One region of the Clostridium taeniosporum genome, then DNA from elsewhere that is predicted to be linked to it. Evidence: a T-box and tRNA genes for the amino acid it is inferred to sense, from the RefSeq annotation. Region 1 holds a T-box; the other holds one or more tRNA genes.
The links. A T-box is a leader RNA that pairs with one kind of tRNA and senses whether it is charged. The one in region 1 lies ahead of asnS (asparagine--tRNA ligase), so its partner is inferred to be a tRNA-Asn.
Positions count from the first base shown of each region.

Region 2: it has a tRNA-Asn gene. The T-box ahead of asnS (asparagine--tRNA ligase) is inferred to sense a tRNA for this amino acid. The anticodon was not compared.

Region 1 is NZ_CP017253.2:140,875-152,010, reverse strand. Features, by position in the region: gene pth (aminoacyl-tRNA hydrolase) at 1-111, opposite strand, end outside; gene BGI42_RS00640 (response regulator transcription factor) at 191-877, opposite strand; gene BGI42_RS00635 (ribose-phosphate diphosphokinase) at 984-1,943, opposite strand; gene glmU (bifunctional UDP-N-acetylglucosamine diphosphorylase/glucosamine-1-phosphate N-acetyltransferase GlmU) at 1,989-3,356, opposite strand; gene spoVG (septation regulator SpoVG) at 3,539-3,814, opposite strand; gene purR (pur operon repressor) at 3,933-4,748, opposite strand; gene murC (UDP-N-acetylmuramate--L-alanine ligase) at 5,041-6,423, shown strand; gene BGI42_RS00610 (M24 family metallopeptidase) at 6,743-7,819, opposite strand; gene BGI42_RS00605 (metallophosphoesterase family protein) at 8,095-8,793, shown strand; T-box leader at 8,846-9,083, shown strand; gene asnS (asparagine--tRNA ligase) at 9,372-10,766, shown strand.
Region 2 is NZ_CP017253.2:397,172-408,307, reverse strand. Features, by position in the region: gene BGI42_RS02030 (TldD/PmbA family protein) at 1-1,134, opposite strand, end outside; gene BGI42_RS02025 (hypothetical protein) at 1,361-2,818, opposite strand; gene BGI42_RS02020 (sensor histidine kinase) at 2,815-4,212, opposite strand; gene BGI42_RS02015 (response regulator transcription factor) at 4,217-4,906, opposite strand; gene BGI42_RS02010 (polysaccharide deacetylase family protein) at 5,116-6,075, opposite strand; tRNA gene BGI42_RS02005 (tRNA-Asn) at 6,382-6,456, opposite strand; rRNA gene BGI42_RS02000 (23S ribosomal RNA) at 6,511-9,419, opposite strand; tRNA gene BGI42_RS01995 (tRNA-Ile) at 9,690-9,766, opposite strand; rRNA gene BGI42_RS01990 (16S ribosomal RNA) at 9,886-11,136, opposite strand, start outside.

The DNA.
Region 1 (11,136 bases):
TATATCAATATTATACTCTCTTGAAATATTATCAATAACTTCAAATCCAATATTATGTCTCGTATTATCATATTTACTTCCTGGATTTCCAAGTCCAACTATTAAAAACATATTTTTTCTCCTTTGCATATCTTTTAATTATACTATTTTATCTTATATTATACTAAATAATAGTATGGTTTATATATTATTATTTTATTTCAAATTTATATCCTTTTCGCCAAAATGTCACTATTTTATAATTTTCATTAGGCTCAAATTTTTCTCTTAATCTTTTTATATGAACATCTACAGTTCGAGAATCTCCTTCATAATCATAACCCCATACTTCATCTAATAATTTTTGCCTAGTAAAAATCTTATTTGGATTATTTATAAAAAAAGCCAATAATTCAAACTCTTTTGGGGGTAAATTAATACTACTTCCTTTAAAAATAACCTCATATTTATCTAAATCAATAGATAAATCATATATAGATATTATATCTTTCTCATTATTTTCTATACTACATCTTCTTGTAATAGCTTTTATTCTAGCAACTAATTCTTTTACTTCAAAAGGCTTTAAAATATAATCATCCGCTCCTACATCAAAAGCTAAAATTTTATCAAATAGAGATGCATTTTTAGTAATTATTATAATTGGAATATTACTTTGTTTTCTTACCCATTTTAAAAAATCTATACCATCAAAGTTTTTTGTAAGTAAATCTAATAAAACTATATTAGGTAAATATTTTAAAAATGTTGATTTTGCTTTTTCTCCATTCAAAATTATTTTTGTTTTATAACCTGATAATTTTAAATGGCTTTCAATTATCTCATTATTATATATATCGTCATCTATAATTAAAACCTTTCCAAAAGCTTTATCCATAAAAAAATTTACTCCTTCCTTAGATTACTTACAATACATAAATAAAACATATCAATAAACCCCCCATGATATTTTCATAGGAGGTTTTGTTTATGTATAAAAGAGATTATACTTCAAATAATTTACTTATTGGTTCATCATCATATATTCTCTTTATTGCTTCTGCAAATAATGGAGCAACAGAAAGTGAAGTGATTTTAATATTTTCCATTTCAACATTTACTGGAATAGTATTTAATAATACTAATTCTTCAATTGCAGATTGATCTAATCTTTCACATGCTGGTCCAGATAAAACTCCATGTGTACAACATGCATATACGTTTTTAGCACCTAATTCTTTAAGTGCATTTGCAGCATTTGAAATAGTTCCTGCTGTATCTATCATATCATCAATTAATATACATCTTTTACCTTCAACTTCACCAATAATATTCATTATTTCTGAAACATTCGCTTTAGGTCTTCTTTTATCTATTATCGCTATTGGTGCATGAAGATTATCTGCGAATTTTCTTGCTCTTGTTACACTTCCTAAGTCAGGTGATACTACAACCACATCATCTTGCTCAGCTAATCCTTTTGATATAAAGTGCTTAGCTAATATAGGTGCTCCTAATAAATGATCTACTGGTATATTAAAATATCCTTGAATTTGAGCTGCATGTAAATCCATAGTTAAAACTCTATGAGCTCCTGCTGCAGTTATCAAATCAGCGACTAATTTTGCTGTGATTGGATCTCTTGATTTTGCCTTTCTATCTTGTCTTGCATATCCATAGTAAGGAATAACTGCTGTTATTCTACCTGCTGATGCTCTTTTAAATGCATCTATCATTATTAACAATTCCATTAAATTATTATTAACAGGAGAACATGTTGATTGTACTATAAATACATCAGTACCTCTTACCGTTTCATTAATATCTACACATATTTCTCCATCACTAAAAGTTGCTACCTTAGATTTCCCAACTGGTACACCTAATATATCTGCTATATCTTGTGCTAATTTACAGTGTGAATTTCCAGTAAAAACTTTTATATTTCTTTCATGGCTTATCATAATATAAGAAGACCTCCTTAAATTTTGGCTAATTTATAATTAAAATTATTTTTTTAATCCTTTTTTATCTACCCAACCTTTAATATTTCTTTGCTTAGCTCTTGCTACTGCAAGTTCACCTTCATGTACTTCTGATGTAATAGTTGAACCAGCTGCAATATAAGTATTATCTCCTACTTCTACTGGTGATACTAAATTCGTGTTACATCCTATAAAGCTATGATTTCCAATAATAGTTTTATATTTTTTCTTTCCATCATAATTTACAACTACTGTACCACAACCAAAATTACATTCCTTACCTACTTCTGCATCACCTATATAAGTTAAATGAGAAACTTTAGTTCCATCTCCAATAGTAGATTTCTTTATTTCTACGAAATCCCCAATTCTTGCTTTTTCTCCAATTTCAGTTTCAGGTCTTATATATGCAAATGGACCTACAGTAGTATTATTACCAATTTTACTATCTAAAATAACAGAAGATTGAATATCCACTTCATTTTTTATAACGCTATCTTTTATTCTTGAATTTTGATATATTAGACATCTTTCTCCTATAATAGTATTTCCTTCTATAATATTATTAGGATATATTATAGTATCTTTTCCTATTTCTACATCAATACCTATATAAGCTGTTTTAGGATCTATTAATGTAACACCATTTTCCATATGTTTTAAATTTATTCTATTCTTAAGTATTTCTTCAGCTTGAGCCAATTGAACTCTTGAGTTAACCCCTATAGTTTCTTCAAAATCAGTTACAACTGCACCTATTTTATTACCTTCAGATTTTAATATTTCTATAACATCTGTAAGATAATATTCACCTTGCTTATTATTATTATTTAATTTACTTAATGATTTATATAATAATTCTATATCAAAACAATATATAGCAGAATTCATTTCATTAACTTTTAATTCTTCTTCATTACAGTCTTTATGCTCTACAATTTTTAATACTTCATTACCACTTCTGATTATTCTTCCGTAACCTGTTGCATCATCAACAATAGCTGTTAATATTGTTGCTGCATTTCCATTTTTAATGTGAGTATTAAATAAATTTTCAACTGTAGAATCTTTTATCAACGGAGTATCTCCAGTAAAAACTGCAACTGTGCCTTTTTTTCCTTTTAAAAATTCAGATGCACATTGTACAGCATGACCTGTTCCTAATTGTTCAGATTGAATTGAGTAAGTTACATTTTTTTCTTCAGTTCTTTCCTTAACAAGTTCTGCTCCTTTTCCTATAATTATATTAGCATCTTGTATTCCAGCTTTTCTTATAGTATCTATAACATGATTAACCATTTCTTTTCCACATACTTTATGTAAAACTTTAGGTAAATCTGATTTTATTCTTTTTCCTTGTCCAGCCGCTAACACTAAGGCATATTTATACATTGTTATCCCACCTTTTTTTACAAACATATAAAAAAAATATGCTCATAACATTCTTTAAATTCATACTAATTAATTATATTTGAAACAAATTCTTATTTCAAGTTTTATATAACGCATCTTAAATTTGTACAAAAATAAAAGGAAGTATTATCTTCCTCTCATTTTTTCTCAATATTAAACTATTATTCTTCAACTTCTTGTTCTTTAATAGCTTTTTCATAGGCATCTAGAATCTCTTTTTGTATCTTTTCCCTTGAATCCATAACTATTGGATGAGCTATGTCTTTAAATTCTCCAGTTGGAGTTTTTCTGCTAGGCATAGCTATAAATAACCCATTTTGACCTTCAATAACTTTAATATCATGTACTACAAACTCATTATCAAAAGTTACTGAAACTATGGCCTTCATTTTTCCTTCTGAAGATATTTTTCTAATTCTCACATCTGTGATTTGCATTTTCGTACACCTCCAAGTTGCATTTAAAAATACTTATACTTATAAATTCTACGAAAATCTTTAAAACCCTTCTAAAATTATCTAAATATTAGAAATTTTGTTCTATTTATGCGAATCATTATAAAAATCTTTTTGAAGGTTGAATTTCTATTATAGAGTCTCTATCAACCGCTTTTAACTCTACTATGGAAACATATTCATCAACTAACTTCTTGTTTATTTCTTTGTTATCAACTAATACACCAATTCCAACTAATTCACTTTCAAATTCTGTTAATAAATCCTTAATTCCAAGAGCCGTTCCTCCAGCCTTCATAAAATCATCAATAAATATACATCTGCTCTTAGGCTTCATTGATTTCTTTGAAAGAGACATTTGTTGAAGTCTTCCACTACTTCCCGATACATAATTTATACTAACAGTAGTTCCTTCTGTAAATTGGCTGTTTCTTCTAGCTATTACTAATTGTACCCCTAAATTTCTAGCTACTTCGTAAGCTAAAGGTATTCCTTTTGTTTCAACAGTTATAACATAATCTACATTTTTATCTTGAAAGCATGATGATAACATAACTCCTGCAGTACTAATAATTTCTGGATTATACATTACATCTGTCATATATATTATGTTACCCGGTATAACTCTTCCGTCATCCTTTAATTGATCACACAACTTTAATGCAAAGTCTCTAGCTACATCCTCACCAATCATAGGAATATATTTGATTCCACCTGCAACTCCTGCAATTGTTTCTATTCTTCCCATTTTAAATTTTTCTAAAAGTTCTCTTATTATAACTACATCTTCACTTATAGTAGATTTTGCTGCATTTAATAATTCTGAAAACTTATTCAATCCTATTATTTTATTTGAATTTTCTATTAAAATTTTTGTTATAGCAACCACTCTATTATTTCTACTTAACTTTTCCATAAAAATCACCTACATCAATTATTTACGAATTATTTTTAATTTTATTATACTTAACATTCATATTTTATTCTAAATTATATTCAATATCAATGGTTTTTAAAAACAAAAGTTCTTAATTACGAAAATTCTTCACATATTTAGAAAAATAACATAGAATAATTTGAGTAATTATATTTTTTTGTATTTCATTTATGGAAAAATGTATATAATTATAAATAAGTATGCAAATATTTTTTATAGAGTAATTTGCGATTATTGTTTAGGATATAATTAATATAAAGGAGTTGATATTTTGTCTTTCAATTTTATAAAAGATAGAGATAAAAAGGTCCACTTTGTTGGTATTGGTGGAATAAGTATGAGTGGTCTTGCTGCTGTTTTATTAAATAGTGGATATAAAGTTTCTGGTTCAGATTTCAAAGAATCCGGAATCTTAAATAAATTAAGACTTGCTGGAGCTGATATTTACATAGGACATAGTAAAGAAAACATAAAAAATGTTGATTTAGTGGTTTATACAGCTGCTATACCTGAAAATAACCCTGAACTTGTTTATGCTAGAGAAAATAATATAGATTTAATGAATAGGGCTGAATTCTTAGGAAATATAATGAGGGGACATAAATACAATGTTGCTATTTCTGGAACTCATGGAAAAACGACTTGCACTTCTATGCTTTCTAATATTACTTTAAAAGCCAATTTAGATCCAACTATACTTGTTGGTGGAGAATTAGATGTTATTGGTGGTAATTTTAGAATAGGTAATAGTGATTACTTTTTAACAGAAGCTTGCGAATATAAACGTTCATTTTTAAATTTCTTCCCTTATATTGGAGTAATCTTAAATATAGATGCAGACCATTTAGATTACTATAAAGACATAGATGAAATTACTGAAACATTTGAAAAATTTGCAAATTTAATTCCTGAAGACGGTTATTTAATAGGGTATGTTGGTGATTCTCGAGTAAAGACCATCTTATCTAAAGTTAAATGTAATACTTTAAGTTATGGACTTAAAGATGCTGATGTTACAGCTAGAAATATAACTTTTAATGAAAAAGGTTGTGCTTCTTTTGAAGTTTATAATGGTGATAAAAAATTATTTAATTTAACTTTAAATAATCCTGGAGAACACAATATATTAAATGCTCTTTCTTCAATTTGTGTATCACTTATCTTTAATATTAATAATGAAGATATTATATGTGGATTATCAGAATGTAGAGGTGCTCATAAAAGATTTGAATATAAAGGTGAGGTAAATGGAGTTACTGTTATTGATGATTATGCTCATCATCCAGTAGAAATAAAAGCAACTTTAAAAACATCAAAGAAAATACCTCATAATAAAACTTTTTGTGTGTTCCAACCTCATACTTATACAAGAACAAAAACACTTTTTGATGAATTTACAGAAGCATTTTTTGATGCTGATGAAGTAGTTTTAATGGATATATATGCAGCTCGTGAAAAAAATAATGGATTAGTTTCTTCAAATGATTTAGGGAAGGCTTTAAGAGCTAAAGGTGTTAAATGTATAAATGTTCATTCTCATGCTGAAGCATTAGAATATGTAAAAAATTCTGTTAAACCTAATGACTTACTTCTTACAGTTGGTGCTGGAGATGTTGTTATTGTTGGTGAAGAATATCTTAATCAAGAAAAATAATTTATTAATACACATTTAAATAAATAACTAGTCAGTATGCTAGTTTATTTTGTGAAATACTTCTTCCTTGGAACCTACTAATAGCACAACTATTAGCAGGTTCCAAGTCATTGTATTTCACAAGATATCCATAGCATCTTTAACTTGTTATTTATTTTCATATGACTAAAATTGAAAATGAATAGATGAGAGTTAAGCGTTTTTTATCTATAGACTTTAAAAATATATATATTTAAATTTCAATTTGAAACTTATTACTTAACTCTCCATTTTCACCTCTAAATTCTTAACTAAAATTTATAATACTCTCTATACAATATTATATTATTGTAAGTTCTTTAGTTACTGAATTTAAAACTTCTGCACCATCTTTAGTTACTAATACCAAATCTTCTATTCTAACTCCTATATCATCTTTCAAATATATCCCAGGTTCAATTGAAAATATCATCCCAGCTTTAACTTCATCATGATTTATTGAACTTACATCACCTTTATCATGAGTTTCTAAGCCTATACTATGACCTGTTCTATGGGTAAAAAATTTCCCATATCCCTTATTTTCTATATAATTTCGTGCAGCAAAATCTATTTCTGAAAATTTAATCCCATCCTTTACTTTGTTAATACCTTGTATATTTGCTTGCTTAACTATTTCATATATTTCTTTCTTATGATTATTAGGTTCTTCTCCAAAAAATACTGTCCTAGTCATATCAGAACAATAATAATTGTATATTCCACCTATATCTAAAACTATTGTATCACCCTTCTTTAACTTCGTGCTTCCACATTCACTATGAGGATCTGCACCATTAGTATCAAAGGCTACTATAGGAGTAAATGAAAAACCACTAGCTCCTTCTTCTTCATATATCTCAGCTAGTAATCTTTGATAATATTTTTCTGTCATACCCTCTTTAAGTTCTGATTGAAGTTTTAACATAACTCTATCATTAATTTGTGATGATTTTCTCATAAGATCAATTTCTTCAGCATCTTTAATCATTCTTAGACTATCAATTATTGGAGATGAATTAACAAAACCTTTAACTACATTAAGTTCCATTAACCTTATTAAAAATTTAGCACTCCAATCTTTATCTATACCTAAAACTTTATCTCTTTCTAATACCTTACTTAATACATCAACTGCATCATCACTATCTGTATACCAAACAATATCTACACCTAAATCCTCTTCTATTGGAAAAAGTTTATTAACAATAAACTTATGATTTCCAGATGAATTTATATAAAGTACAACCATTCTTTCTCCTGGTGAAATTCTTTTACCTACAAGGTAATAAATTGATGCCGGTGATGTAACTATAATTTGAGAAAGTCCTTGCAACTTCATTTCTTTTATTACATTTAAAACCCTATTAGTCTTCATAAAATCAACCCCTTAATTTTTATAATAATCAATCCATTTTTATATAAGCTTAACAGATTCTTAATGTACAATCATACATTCAAAGCATAGCTTTTTATATATTATTTCTAAACTATAAATTAAAATATTCTATAAAATTTATTATATAACTTTGCATATAAAAATAATATTATAATGATATAATATATTTAATAATTTTATATTTATTCGCTGTTTTAAGTAGATATTAATATTTAAAACGTAGCAAGTATATTTAAGCATAAGGGGAGTTAGTTATGAAAATAGCAATAATTTCAGATATACATGGAAATATTTATTCACTTATTAGAGCATTACAAGATATAGATAGTGAAAGAGTAGATACAATTATTTGTTTAGGTGATTTAGTTGGATACGGTCCTCATCCAAATGAAGTTATCGCAATGATTAAAAGAAGAAATATTCTTTGTATTCAAGGAAATTATGATAAATCTGTTGTAGATAATGATTATACTTTTATAAGAGAAACTGAAACAAATAAATTTTCTCTACCTTGGACATATAATGAACTTAGAACACAAAATAGATATTTTTTGAGTAACCTTCCATCATCTATTAGTATTAATATTCAAGGTAAAAAAATATTGTTTGTTCATGGTAGTCCAAGCATACTTAATCAATATTTATTTGAAGATGCTGAAGATACTAAAAATATAATAGAAACTATGGAAGAGGATATTTTAGTTTGTGCACATACTCATATTCCTTCTGTTAAAAATTTTGATAAAAAAATGTATATAAATTGTGGCAGTATAGGAAAACCTAAAATAGGTAGACCTAATCTTACTTATTGTTTATTAGATATCAATGAAATTAATGAAGTAAAAACTCAAATTAAAGAATTAGAATATGAATATCCTAGAATTGTAAAAGATATGACTTTATTAAACTTTCCTGCAAAATTAATTAATAGTTTTGAAAAAGGGTTAGAATAACATTGTTGCATTTGCAAAAAAAATACTGTAAAATTATACACAATGTAATATAGTAATTGCTTTGATGAGAAGAGTATGTCTAGACTGTAGTCTTAGCGAATAAGGGATGGTGTAAGCCTTATACGAAGTCTATTCTGAAGAACATCTCTGAGTTTCTAACCGAAAGTTTTAATAAAAATTAGTAGGCTTAGACGGGAAAATCTCGTTATTATTTTTAAGAGAGGTCATATAAATTATTTATTTATATGACAAATTGGGTGGTACCACGAATTAATACTTTCGTCCCATACGGGACGGGAGTTTTTTTGTTTTTTAGTAAATTATATTACTAAAAATCTATGAATAACTTATAAAATACCGTATTTTATAAGTTTTATGAGTATCCCTTAAAAAAATAACTTTTCTAAAAATTTAGTTAAATAAAAAATGATTTATGTACCATCAAATAATAGTACTAATAAATAATTAGAAATATTAAAACAATTTTAAGTAATAAAAATAAATATTAACTCATTATTATATGTTAATCATATAGATGAATTAAATATATAATGAATTAAAATATGGAGGTAATATAAATGAAAAATACAGTTTTAATAAAAAAAATTTATAGAGAAACTGATAAATTTCTTTCAAAAGAAATAACAATATCAGGTTGGATAAGAACTTTAAGAGCATCTAATGCTTTTGGTTTCATTGAAATAAATGATGGTTCTTTCTTTAAAAATATTCAAGTAGTTTTTGATGACAAATTAGGTAACTTTAAAGAAATTTCAAAATTACCAATAAGCTCTTCAATCTCAGTTGTTGGTACATTAGTTGCTACACCAGATGCTAAGCAACCATTTGAAATTCAAGCTAAAGAAATAGTTATTGAAGGAATGTCAAATTCTGATTACCCACTTCAAAAGAAAAGACATACTTTTGAATACTTAAGATCAATTGCACATTTAAGACCAAGAAGTAATGCATTTTCTGCAACATTTAGAGTACGTTCAGTTGCTGCTTATGCAATACATAAATTCTTCCAAGAACAAGGATTTGTTTACACTCACACTCCAATAATTACTGGTAGTGACTGTGAAGGTGCTGGAGAAATGTTTAGAGTAACTACTCTTGATCCTAAGGCTCCAGAATTAACTAAAGAAGGTGAAATTGATTATACAAAAGACTTCTTTGGTAAAGAAACTAATCTTACTGTTTCTGGACAATTAAATGCTGAATGTTTCGCATTAGCATTTAGAAACATATATACATTTGGTCCTACATTTAGAGCTGAAAATTCTAATACAACAAGACATGCAGCTGAATTCTGGATGATAGAACCTGAAATAGCTTTTGCTGATTTACAAGACGATATGGAACTTGCTGAAGCAATGCTTAAATATGTTATAAAATACGTTATGGATGAATGTCCAGAAGAATTACAATTCTTCAATTCATTTGTTGATAAAGGATTATTAGAAAGATTAAATCATGTTGTTTCATCAGATTTTGCTAGAGTTACTTACACAGAAGCTGTTGAAATATTAGAAAAATGCGATACAAAATTCGATTATCCTGTATCTTGGGGTATAGATTTACAAACTGAACATGAAAGATATCTTACAGAAGAACACTTTAAGAAACCACTATTTGTAACAGATTATCCTAAAGATATCAAAGCATTCTATATGAGAATGAATGATGATAATAAAACTGTTGCTGCAACTGACCTTCTAGTACCAGGTATCGGTGAAATTATTGGTGGTAGCCAAAGAGAAGAAAGACTTGATGTTTTAGAAGCTAGAATGGCTGAATTAGATCTTAAGAAAGAAGATTACTGGTGGTATTTAGAATTAAGAAAATATGGAGAAACTAAACATGCTGGATTTGGTTTAGGATTTGAAAGATTAATCATGTACATCACTGGTATGACAAATATCAGAGACGTAATTCCATTCCCTAGAACTCCTGGAACTTCTGAATTCTAGAGAAATTTAAACTATAAATAACTTAACTACTTGATTTTTAAATTTAATTCTTAGTTAAAAATGTATGAAATAACACAACCCACGGAAATTGTGTTAAAACAACTTATTTATTTGAGTTATTATTTAAAATAAATCATTAAGTTTTTGTGCAGCTGATATTTTCTACTCTTCATTACGTGAGTGCAAATATCAGCTGTTATTTTTATTGAAATATATTCTAATTACTTAATCATTGACTTAGAACTAAAAATTATTATCCAAAATGTTAAATCTATAAAAATAATAAAATCTTAAATTGTAAAATCATTTTAATGAAATCTTTAAAATGATTGTTTTATTTTAAAATCTAAATATAATTTTACATAACAAA
Region 2 (11,136 bases), 260 kb from region 1:
AACAGAACCTCCCCCTAATTTTTTAGCATATAATCCATCTGAAATAGATTTAATTATATCTTCTGGATTATCATTTCCATTTGCTATATAAGTATTAGTCATTCTTGAAGTAGGTTGATATTTATAGCTTTGTCTTCTAGAACTACCAGTTGGATTCATATTCATTCTTCTACCATTTAATTTATCAATCATATATCCTTTTAATATACCATCTTCAATTAAAATATTCTTTTGAGTCTTATTACCTTCATCATCTATATTAAGTGATCCCCAAGCATTAGGTATTGTTCCATCATCTATAGCTGTTACTTTAGTAGATGCTATTTGCTCACCTAATTTATTTGCAAAAACTGAATTTCCTTTAGCAACAGAACTTGCTTCTAAAGCATGACCACATGCTTCATGGAATATAACTCCTCCAAAACCATTATCTATTGCAACAGTCATATTTCCTGCTGGACAATTCTTAGCATGAAGCATTGTATGTGCTATTCTAGCAGCTTCTCTTCCATGATATTCAGGATCTATACTTTCAAACATTTCAATTCCCATATGTCTTCCTGGACCTTCAAATCCTGTTTGATTTTCTGTACCTTTAGAAGCAATAGCATTTATTCCAAGTCTTGTTCTAATTCTCTTATCTTCTATATATAGTCCATCACTATTAGCTATTAAAATATTTTGTTCTTTATCACCATAACTTGTTATAACTTGTGAAATATCATTACTATAATTTTTAGCACTATTATATGCCAACTTTAAAATATCTATCTTTTTATTATAATTTACATCTTTTGGATAATAAATTATAGGATGAATTGTTTCAATCTTCTTTTTATTAACTATAATATTATTTTCTTTTTGTGTTGCTTCACCTAAAGCTAATGCTGCTCTATAGGCTGTTTCCAATAAAGAATCTAAACTATTATTATTTGTATATGCATATACACTTTTTAATCCTTTAAAAATTCTAATTCCAATTCCATAATTTCTTCCACCAATAGCATCTTCTACTTTTCCATCTATTAATGATATAGAATTACTTATAGAATCATCTTCAAAAATCTCTGCAAAATCTCCCCCTGTTATTAGACATTTTGCTAGTACCTGAGATACAATGCTTTTCTCTAACATATAAATCCTCCCTTATACTTACCTTACTTTTATATAAAAAATCTCTTATTACAATATAACTTTAAACTAAATTTAAATTATACTATCTTGATATTCTAATAATATCTATTATAATACTATACTATCCCATATTATAGTTAGTCTATATTAATTTAAAATTCTAATTTAATAATTTTAATAAATAATATATATCTATTTATATTATAACGTAAATTATACGTTTTATTTAATTTAAAAATGGTTTTGCCCAATTATCAACATAATCTCCTATACACCATTCGGCCATTATAATTTGATCATTGTGATCCATATTTATTATATCAAGTGGAGCATTATTTATTTTTGAATTCTCAATTTCATATATAAGTAATCCTTTTTCAGTTAAAATTAATGCAATTCTCTCATTTGGTGATGTAAAAGCATCTTTAATATCTGGTAATTCACGTTTCAATGTTTTCCAAGGAATCAATAATGAATCATAATTAACTAATTTTTTATTGTGTTTAAAGTTTAATGTATAATCATAACCACTATCCTCTAATCCATAAGCAGGAGATATCTTGCCAATAACATTCCATTTTCCATTTGCCCTTTTAAGAGAAAAATTACTATAATTTATATAAGAACTATACTTTTGTTTCTCTTCTTCTGAAAAATTATTAACAATATTATCATAAACTTGTTTAAAAACTTTCTTTGCATCATCAGAATATATATCACTTATAACAATTGGTATATTAGATGTTATATTATCTATTGGTAAAACTTCATATTTCCCATATTTGCCAGTAAATTTATTACCTTCATATACTTCAGTAGCTATATAATCATTACCAACAAAATTTATACTTATATATCTATTTTTATCTATATTATCTAAATTTTTATTATCATTATTTATAAAATCCTTATTATTTATAGGATTAGCATTAAAATATTCATAATAATAATCATTTTTTTCTCTGTATTTTTTGTTTATGCTCCAAATTCCATTCATCCGTGGAACTATTAATCCAGATTTTTCTCTTATAGGTTGTAACTTATCATTTTGGAATGAAACATATACAGTCTTATATTCTTCTGTATTATCTTCTTCGTTATTGGATTTTATTCCCAAATATACCCCTACTGGATAATTATAATAGTTAATTAAATTACTATCTATTTTATTATTTTCTTTTTTAATATTACTATCTACAGGCTGATTAATTTGACTAACCAAACTAACATTATACAATGCTCCATTATAAAATATAAAACTTTCTTTATCTGTATTTTTTATGAATTCAAACATTATATTATTATTATAAAATACTGATATAACTTCATAATTATCTTTATTTAAATTCAAATTACCTATGTTATACTTTTCTTCATATGAAATAACATAATCATCCTTAACTAATTTTAATTTATAAGTTATATTTCCATAATCAATATCCTTTAACTTTACATATTCATTACATATTTCAATATCTTCTCCTATTAAAAATTTTCTATTATTAAGTGAATATATATCATTATCTAAAATTTTATAATCATTTATCCGCCAAATTCCTTTAATACTTAAAGAATTATTTTCTGGTGGCTTAATTTTATAAATTTTATTTTGAGTAATATCATTACATCCTATTATAAAAAAAGACATAAGAATAACTAAAATCATATTAATAAATTTTTTCATATATCTATCTCCCTTTTCTCAGGAATTAATATGGTGACTCTAGTCATTTTTCCTTCTTCACTAACTATATCTAAACTTCCATTATGAAGATTAACTATTTCTTCACAAATGGATAGTCCTATACCATTTTTAGATTTTGAATTAGCACCCTTATAAAATTTTTCTTTTACCCTTGGTAAATCATACTCACTTATTCCACACCCATTGTCTTCAACTATGATCTTTAATGCATTATTTTCTTCATTAAAAATAACATTAACAATACCTTTATTATTTACAAATTTAAATGAATTATCTATTAGATTTATTAAAACTTGCGTCATTCTATCTATATCTAACCAGTATATTTTATTTTCTAGATTAGATACCACATTAAAATTAATAGATTCTTTTAATGCTCTAGGAATCATATAACTTTCTATATATTCTATTAATTCCATTATATTTACATATTCTCGTTTTAATTGCATTTTTCCATTTATAAGTCTTGAAAAATCTAGTAATTCTTCCACCATATTAGCTAATCTATCAGTTTCCTTTTCTAATATATTAAACCCTAATTTAAACGTCTCTTCATCAGTATTATTATCTTTAAGAGTTATTACCCATCCCTTTATAGAAGTTAAAGGCGTCCTTAATTCATGGGATACTGATGATATAAAATCATCCTTTAATTGTTCCCTTTTTATAATCTCTTCAGCCATATAATCTAATGTATTAGCAAGTTGGGCAACTTCGCCTTCACCACTAACATTATTTCTAACTCTTAAATTTCCATTAGCCATTTTTTCAGCTATATCAGTTAACCTTTTTATAGGATTTATAATCTTATTAGATAAGATTAAACTAATAATTACTCCTAAAATTAATACAAATATAGATATTAGCATAAAAAGTAAAAATATACTTTTTAATTCATTATTTACTTCTTCTAAAGATATAACGTATCTAATTATTCCTATAACTTTATTATTATTTAAAAGAGGTTGCGAAACAGACATAACTTTATAATCACAGTAATTAACATTTCCAACATAGCTACCACTCTCACCATTAATTGCTTTTTTAACATCTGGCTTTTCATTTAACTTATCATCATTAACTCCTATGGAATCCATTAATAAGTTTCCTTTTTCATCTAGTATTTGAACTTCAGCATTGCTTTTATTCCAAAATGAATCAACATTATCATATATATTCTCAATTAATCTTGATTTATATAAATATTTATTATAAAAATTTGTTGCTATTTCTATTTGATTTCTTAATAAAGTTTCTGCATTATCATAATAATACTTCTTAACAAAAGTTCCCAAAAGAAGATTCATACAAATAACAATAAATAATATTAAAAATAAAAAATTTTTAATTAAAGTGTTTTTAATACTCTTCATTTTATTATCCTTTCCATCTATATCCCTTACCCCATATTGTTTCTATAAATTTAGGTTGTGATGGATTATCCTCAATTTTAGCCCTTAAACGTCTGATGTTAACATCTATTAATTTAGGATCACCAAAATAATTATATCCCCATATTAAATTTAAAAGCTCATCTCTAGAAAATGCTTTATTAGGATTTTTTAAAAATAATTTCATAAGTAAATACTCTTTAGGAGTTACATCTATTTCTAAATTATTTTTAAATAACTTCTGCGAATATAAATCTATTATAAATGGTTCCATTATTAATCTTTCTTCATCCTCTTTTTCTTCATTTTTATTTCCAATTCTTCTTAATATAGCTTTAATTCTAAGAACCAACTCCAATGGATTAAATGGTTTTATTATATAATCATCTGCTCCATATTCTAACCCCATTATTTTATCCATATCTTGAGTACGTGCTGTAAGCATTACAATTCCTATTTTAGGATATCGCTTTCTTAATTCATCACAAACTTTAAAACCATCTATCCCAGGAAGCATAACATCTAAAATTGCTAAATCAATATTGAATTCCTCAGCTGCTTTAAGACCTTCTTCACCTGTTCCTGCTTCTATAACTTCAAAATCATTTCTTTTTAAATTTATTTTAATAAAGCCTCTTATACTCTCTTCATCTTCAACTAAAAGAATCTTTTTCATATAAATACCTCCTATATACATTATACCTATTTATACTTTTCTTATAATAAAAAAGAGACCTTGCAGCCTCTTTATATATTTACTAGTTTATTTTGTAAACTACTTATTCCTTTGAACCCACTAATAACACAACTATTAGCAAAACCTAAGTTATTATACTTCACAAAATATCCGTCACATCTTTGACTTGTTATTTATTTTCATATGTCTTATTTTATACTTCTAAATTCATAACCTTGTTCTCTTAAATAATCTATTACTTGTGGTAAAGCCTTTGCAGTTTCTTGTTTTCCTGCAGCATCATGCATTAATATAACTGCTTTTTCTCTTCCTGAAACACTTTTTTTAACTTCTTCTAATAATTCTGATGCAACTTTAGCTTTTCCTTCTGCATCCTTAGATAAAGAATTCCATTCAATATAATGATATCCACCCTCTTGTAATTTTTCTTTTATTGCATCTTTTCCTTTCCAAGACATTAATCCACCAGGAAATCTAATTGTTTTAGTTACAAAATCTTTTCCTAAAACTTGTCTAAACGTTTCATTATTTTTTTCTATATCACTCATAAAGTTTTCAATACTTACAGTTCTATGTGGATATAAGTAATGATAATCATGTGAATATGTGTGACTAGCAATTGCATGTCCATCTTTTACTGTCTCTTTTAATAATTCTTTAGTTTTATCGCTCTCATTTATAGATTTACCTAATACAAAGAAAGTAGCTTTTACACCTTTCTCTTTTAATACGCTTAAAACTTCTGGTGTTACAGTTTCCGATGGACCATCATCAAAAGTTAAATATGCTACTTTATGACCATTAGCTCCTTCTGGCATTTGACCCAGACTTTGTTGATATAAATACTTCTCTACAAATTCAGCTGAATCTGCATTTGAATCCTCTTTCGCTGTTAAATATCCAGAATTTTCTAATTTAGGTTTTTCTTTAGGTTCTTCTACTGGAACTGCTTCTACTTTATTTTCCGTTGCAACTCCCTTATTATTAAATTCACTTGCATCAGCATTAATATTTTTACTATGAATATATTTAGCAGATAACATTCCTGCTACTACTACTGCTAAAACTATTGAAGAAAATAAAATTATTTTCTTTTTTTTATTCTTTCCGTTACTTCTTCTTCTTCTATAATTAATATTATTACTCATTTATTGTTGACCCCCGCACTTTTCCATTATTAATAGCTTGTCTACTTATTAAGTTCACCAAATTACTACACATACAATTATATAATACATTATTTTTACTTTTGTTACAAAATTATTACATGTATATATAAATAATTTAAGACAACAAAAAAGTGGCTACGCCACACTTTTAGTTGAAAATATATAATTGAAAGTTAAGAATTTTGATTGAAAGTCTTAAGACTTTCTAAAAATATATATTTTAAAGTTCTATACTTTCCTAAACATAAAAAAAAAGCCGATTAAATCGACTTTGAAATATCAAATTGGCTCCGCGAAGAGGACTCGAACCTCCAGCCTATCGGTTAACAGCCGAGTGCTCCACCATTGAGCTATCGCGGAATATTTTGAAAGAATGTTCTTTCAAAATTGCACATAATTTGTATACAATATTTATTGGTCAAGCCCTCGACCTATTAGTATCAGTCAGCTAAATATGTTACCATACTTACACCTCTGACCTATCAACCTTGTAGTCTTCAAGGGGTCTTACTAGCTTACGCTATGGGAAATCTCATCTTGAAGGAGGCTTCACGCTTAGATGCTTTCAGCGTTTATCCCGTCCCGACTTAGCTACCCAGCTATGCTTCTGGCGAAACAACTGGTACACCATAGGTCGGTCCATCCCGGTCCTCTCGTACTAAGGACAGCTCTTCTCAAATTTCCTGCGCCCGCGACGGATAGGGACCGAACTGTCTCACGACGTTCTGAACCCAGCTCGCGTGCCGCTTTAATGGGCGAACAGCCCAACCCTTGGGACCTACTTCAGCCCCAGGATGCGACGAGCCGACATCGAGGTGCCAAACCTCCCCGTCGATGTGAACTCTTGGGGGAGATCAGCCTGTTATCCCCGAGGTAGCTTTTATCCGTTGAGCGATGGCCCTCCCACGAGGTACCACCGGATCACTAAGCCCGACTTTCGTCCCTGCTCGACTTGTAGGTCTCGCAGTCAGGCTCCCTTATGCCTTTGCACTCTACGAACGATTTCCGACCGTTCTGAGGGAACCTTTGGGCGCCTCCGTTACTTTTTAGGAGGCGACCGCCCCAGTCAAACTGCCCACCTAACAATGTCCTGTCACCAGATTCATGGCATCCAGTTAGAATTCCAGTACTATCAGGGTGGTATCCCAAGGATGACTCCATCAAAGCTGACGCTCTGATTTCCCAGTCTCCCACCTATCCTGTACAGACAATACCGAAATTCAATGCTAAGCTACAGTAAAGCTCTACGGGGTCTTTCCGTCCAATCGCGGGTAGCGAGCATCTTCACTCGCACTACAACTTCGCCGGATTTGCAGTTGAGACAGTGCACAAGTCATTACGCCATTCGTGCGGGTCAGAACTTACCTGACAAGGAATTTCGCTACCTTAGGACCGTTATAGTTACGGCCGCCGTTTACTGGGGCTTAAGTTCACACCTTCGCTTACGCTAAGTGTTCCCCTTAACCTTCCAGCACCGGGCAGGCGTCAGCCCCTATACATCAGCTTTCGCTTTAGCAGAGACCTGTGTTTTTGTTAAACAGTTGCTTGTGCCTATTCTCTGCGGCCTGCTCTCGCAGGCACCCCTTCTCCCGAAGTTACGGGGTCAATTTGCCTAGTTCCTTAACTGCAATTCTTCCGCCGGCCTTAGGATTCTCTCCTCACCTACCTGTGTCGGTTTGCGGTACGGGCACTACTTCTCTTTCTAGATGCTTTTCTTGGAAGCATGGAATCAGATACTTCGGTTCCGTAGAACCTTCCCCATCACGCCTCAGGATTGTTAGAACGGATTTGCCTATTCTAACTCCCTAAACGCTTAGACTAGCATCCAATAGCTAGCACATCCTATCCTTCTCCGTCACACCATCGATAATAACGATAATAGTGGTATCGGAATATCAACCGATTGTCCATCGCCTACGCCTTTCGGCCTCAGCTTAGGTCCCGACTAACCCTCAGCGGACGAACCTTCCTGAGGAAACCTTAGGTATTCGGCCTGTAGGATTCTCACCTACATCTCGCTACTAATGCCAACATTCTCACTCGTAATCAGTCCACCGCTCCTTACGGTACGACTTCAGCCCGATTACGACGCTCCTCTACCGCTCACACAAAGTGTGAACCCGTAGCTTCGGTGGTAAGTTTGAGCCCCGGACATTTTCGGCGCAGGATCTCTTGACTAGTGAGCTATTACGCACTCTTTTAATGAGTGGCTGCTTCTAAGCCAACATCCTAGTTGTCTTAGAAATCCCACATCCTTTTCCACTTAACTTACACTTTGGGACCTTAGCTGACGATCTGGGCTGTTTCCCTTTTGACTACGGAACTTATCTTTCGCAGTCTGACTGCCGGACTGATAGTATCTGGTATTCGGAGTTTGATAAGGTTCGGTAAGCGCTATGCCCCCTAGCCCATTCAGTGCTCTACCCCCAGTACTCACATTTTCCGACGCTAGCCCTAAAGCTATTTCGAGGAGAACCAGCTATATCCGAGTTCGATTGGAATTTCTCCGCTATCCACAGCTCATCCCATGCTTTTTCAACAGCAACGTGGTTCGGTCCTCCACGAGGTTTTACCCTCGCTTCAACCTGGCCATGGATAGGTCACCCGGTTTCGGGTCTACAGCATGCAACTAGTCGCCCTATTAAGACTCGGTTTCCCTTCGGCTCCGTACCTTAAGTACTTAACCTTGCTACATACCGTAACTCGTTGGCTCGTTCTACAAAAAGCACATCATCACACACATAAGGTGCTTTGATCGGTTGTAGGCACATGGTTTCAGGTTCTATTTCACTCCCCTCCCGGGGTTCTTTTCACCTTTCCCTCACGGTACTGCTTCACTATCGGTCATCAGGTAGTATTTAGCCTTGGGAGGTGGTCCTCCCTGCTTCCCACAAGGTTTCACGTGTCTCGTGGTACTCTGGATCAGAACTTGATTGTTATAACTTTTACTTACAGGACTATTACCTCCTACGGTCCAACTTTCCAGTTGTGTTCGGTTAATTACAACTTCTCGTTAATGTTCTGTCCGCAACCCCAAAGATAAATCTTTGGTTTGGGCTCTTTCCCTTTCGCTCGCCGCTACTAAGAAAATCGATTTTTCTTTCTCTTCCTCCAGGTACTTAGATGTTTCAGTTCCCTGGGTTTACCTTCATAAAGCTATGTATTCACTTTACGATACATGGGGTTTCCCATGTGAGTTTCCTCATTCGGACATCTCCGGATCTCTGGCTATGTGCGCCTACCCGAAGCTTATCGCAGCTTATCACGTCCTTCATCGGCTCCTGATGCCAAGGCATTCACCATGCGCCCTTTGTAGCTTGACCTTTTACTCATTTATTGTCGCTAACTACTTTGTCAACTTCATATTTTATGTACTCACGTATCACAATACGCTCCGAGCATAAAATATTCGTTTCCTCGTATTTATCGCCACTAAACTTCGTAACATTGTTTTATTTGTTTAAAAACAAAAAAACAATTTGCCAATATTAATTTGAGTAATTATCTAGGTAATTATTTCAATTATTACAAAGAATATATTCTTGGCTTGTTGTATTATATACAATTTATTATGTGCAATTTTCAAAGAACAATGGTGGGCTTAAATGGACTCGAACCATCGACCTCACGCTTATCAGGCGTGCGCTCTAACCAGCTGAGCTATAAGCCCTCAACTTGAAAGACTTAGTCTTTCAAAATTGAACAGAAATCATTAAATAAACCTTCTTAATTAAGTAAGCATTTATTTTAATACTAGTTAAACGTCTTGTTAACTAGATTTCTCCATAGAAAGGAGGTGATCCAGCCGCAGGTTCTCCTACGGCTACCTTGTTACGACTTCACCCCAATCGCTGACCCTACCTTAGGTCGCTGCCTCCCTTACGGGTTAGCTCACGAACTTTGGGTATTGCCAACTCTCATGGTGTGACGGGCGGTGTGTACAAGGCCCGGGAACGTATTCACCGCGACATTCTGATTCGCGATTACTAGCAACTCCAGCTTCATGTAGGCGAGTTTCAGCCTACAATCCGAACTGAGACTGGTTTTAAAGTTTAGCTCCACCTCACGGTATTGCGTCTCTCTGTACCAGCCATTGTAGCACGTGTGTAGCCCTAGACATAAGGGGCATGATGATTTGACGTCATCCCCACCTTCCTCCGCGTTAACCACGGCAGTCTCGCTAGAGTGCTCAACTAAATGGTAGCAACTAACAATAAGGGTTGCGCTCGTTGCGGGACTTAACCCAACATCTCACGACACGAGCTGACGACAACCATGCACCACCTGTCTTCCTGTCGCCGAAGCGACTTCCTCGATTAAGAGTAATTCAGGAGATGTCAAGTCTAGGTAAGGTTCTTCGCGTTGCTTCGAATTAAACCACATGCTCCGCTGCTTGTGCGGGCCCCCGTCAATTCCTTTGAGTTTTAATCTTGCGACCGTACTCCCCAGGCGGAATACTTAATGCGTTAGCGGCGGCACAGAAGCCATGACAGCTCCTACACCTAGTATTCATCGTTTACGGCGTGGACTACCAGGGTATCTAATCCTGTTCGCTCCCCACGCTTTCGAGCCTCAGTGTCAGTTACAGTCCAGAAAGTCGCCTTCGCCACTGGTGTTCTTCCTAATATCTACGCATTTCACCGCTACACTAGGAATTCCACTTTCCTCTCCTGCACTCTAGATATCCAGTTTGGAATGCAGCACCCAGGTTAAGCCCGAGTATTTCACATCCCACTTAAATATCCACCTACGCTCCCTTTACGCCCAGTAAATCCGGACAACGCTTGCCACCTACGTATTACCGCGGCTGCTGGCACGTAGTTAGCCGTGGCTTCCTCCTTGGGTACCGTCATTATCGTCCCCAAAGACAGAGTTTTACAATCCGAAGACCGTCATCACTCACGCGGCGTTGCTGCATCAGGGTTTCCCCCATTGTGCAATATTCCCCACTGCTGCCTCCCGTAGGAGTCTGGGCCGTGTCTCAGTCCCAATGTGGCCGATCACCCTCTCAGGTCGGCTACGCATCGTTGCCTTGGTAAG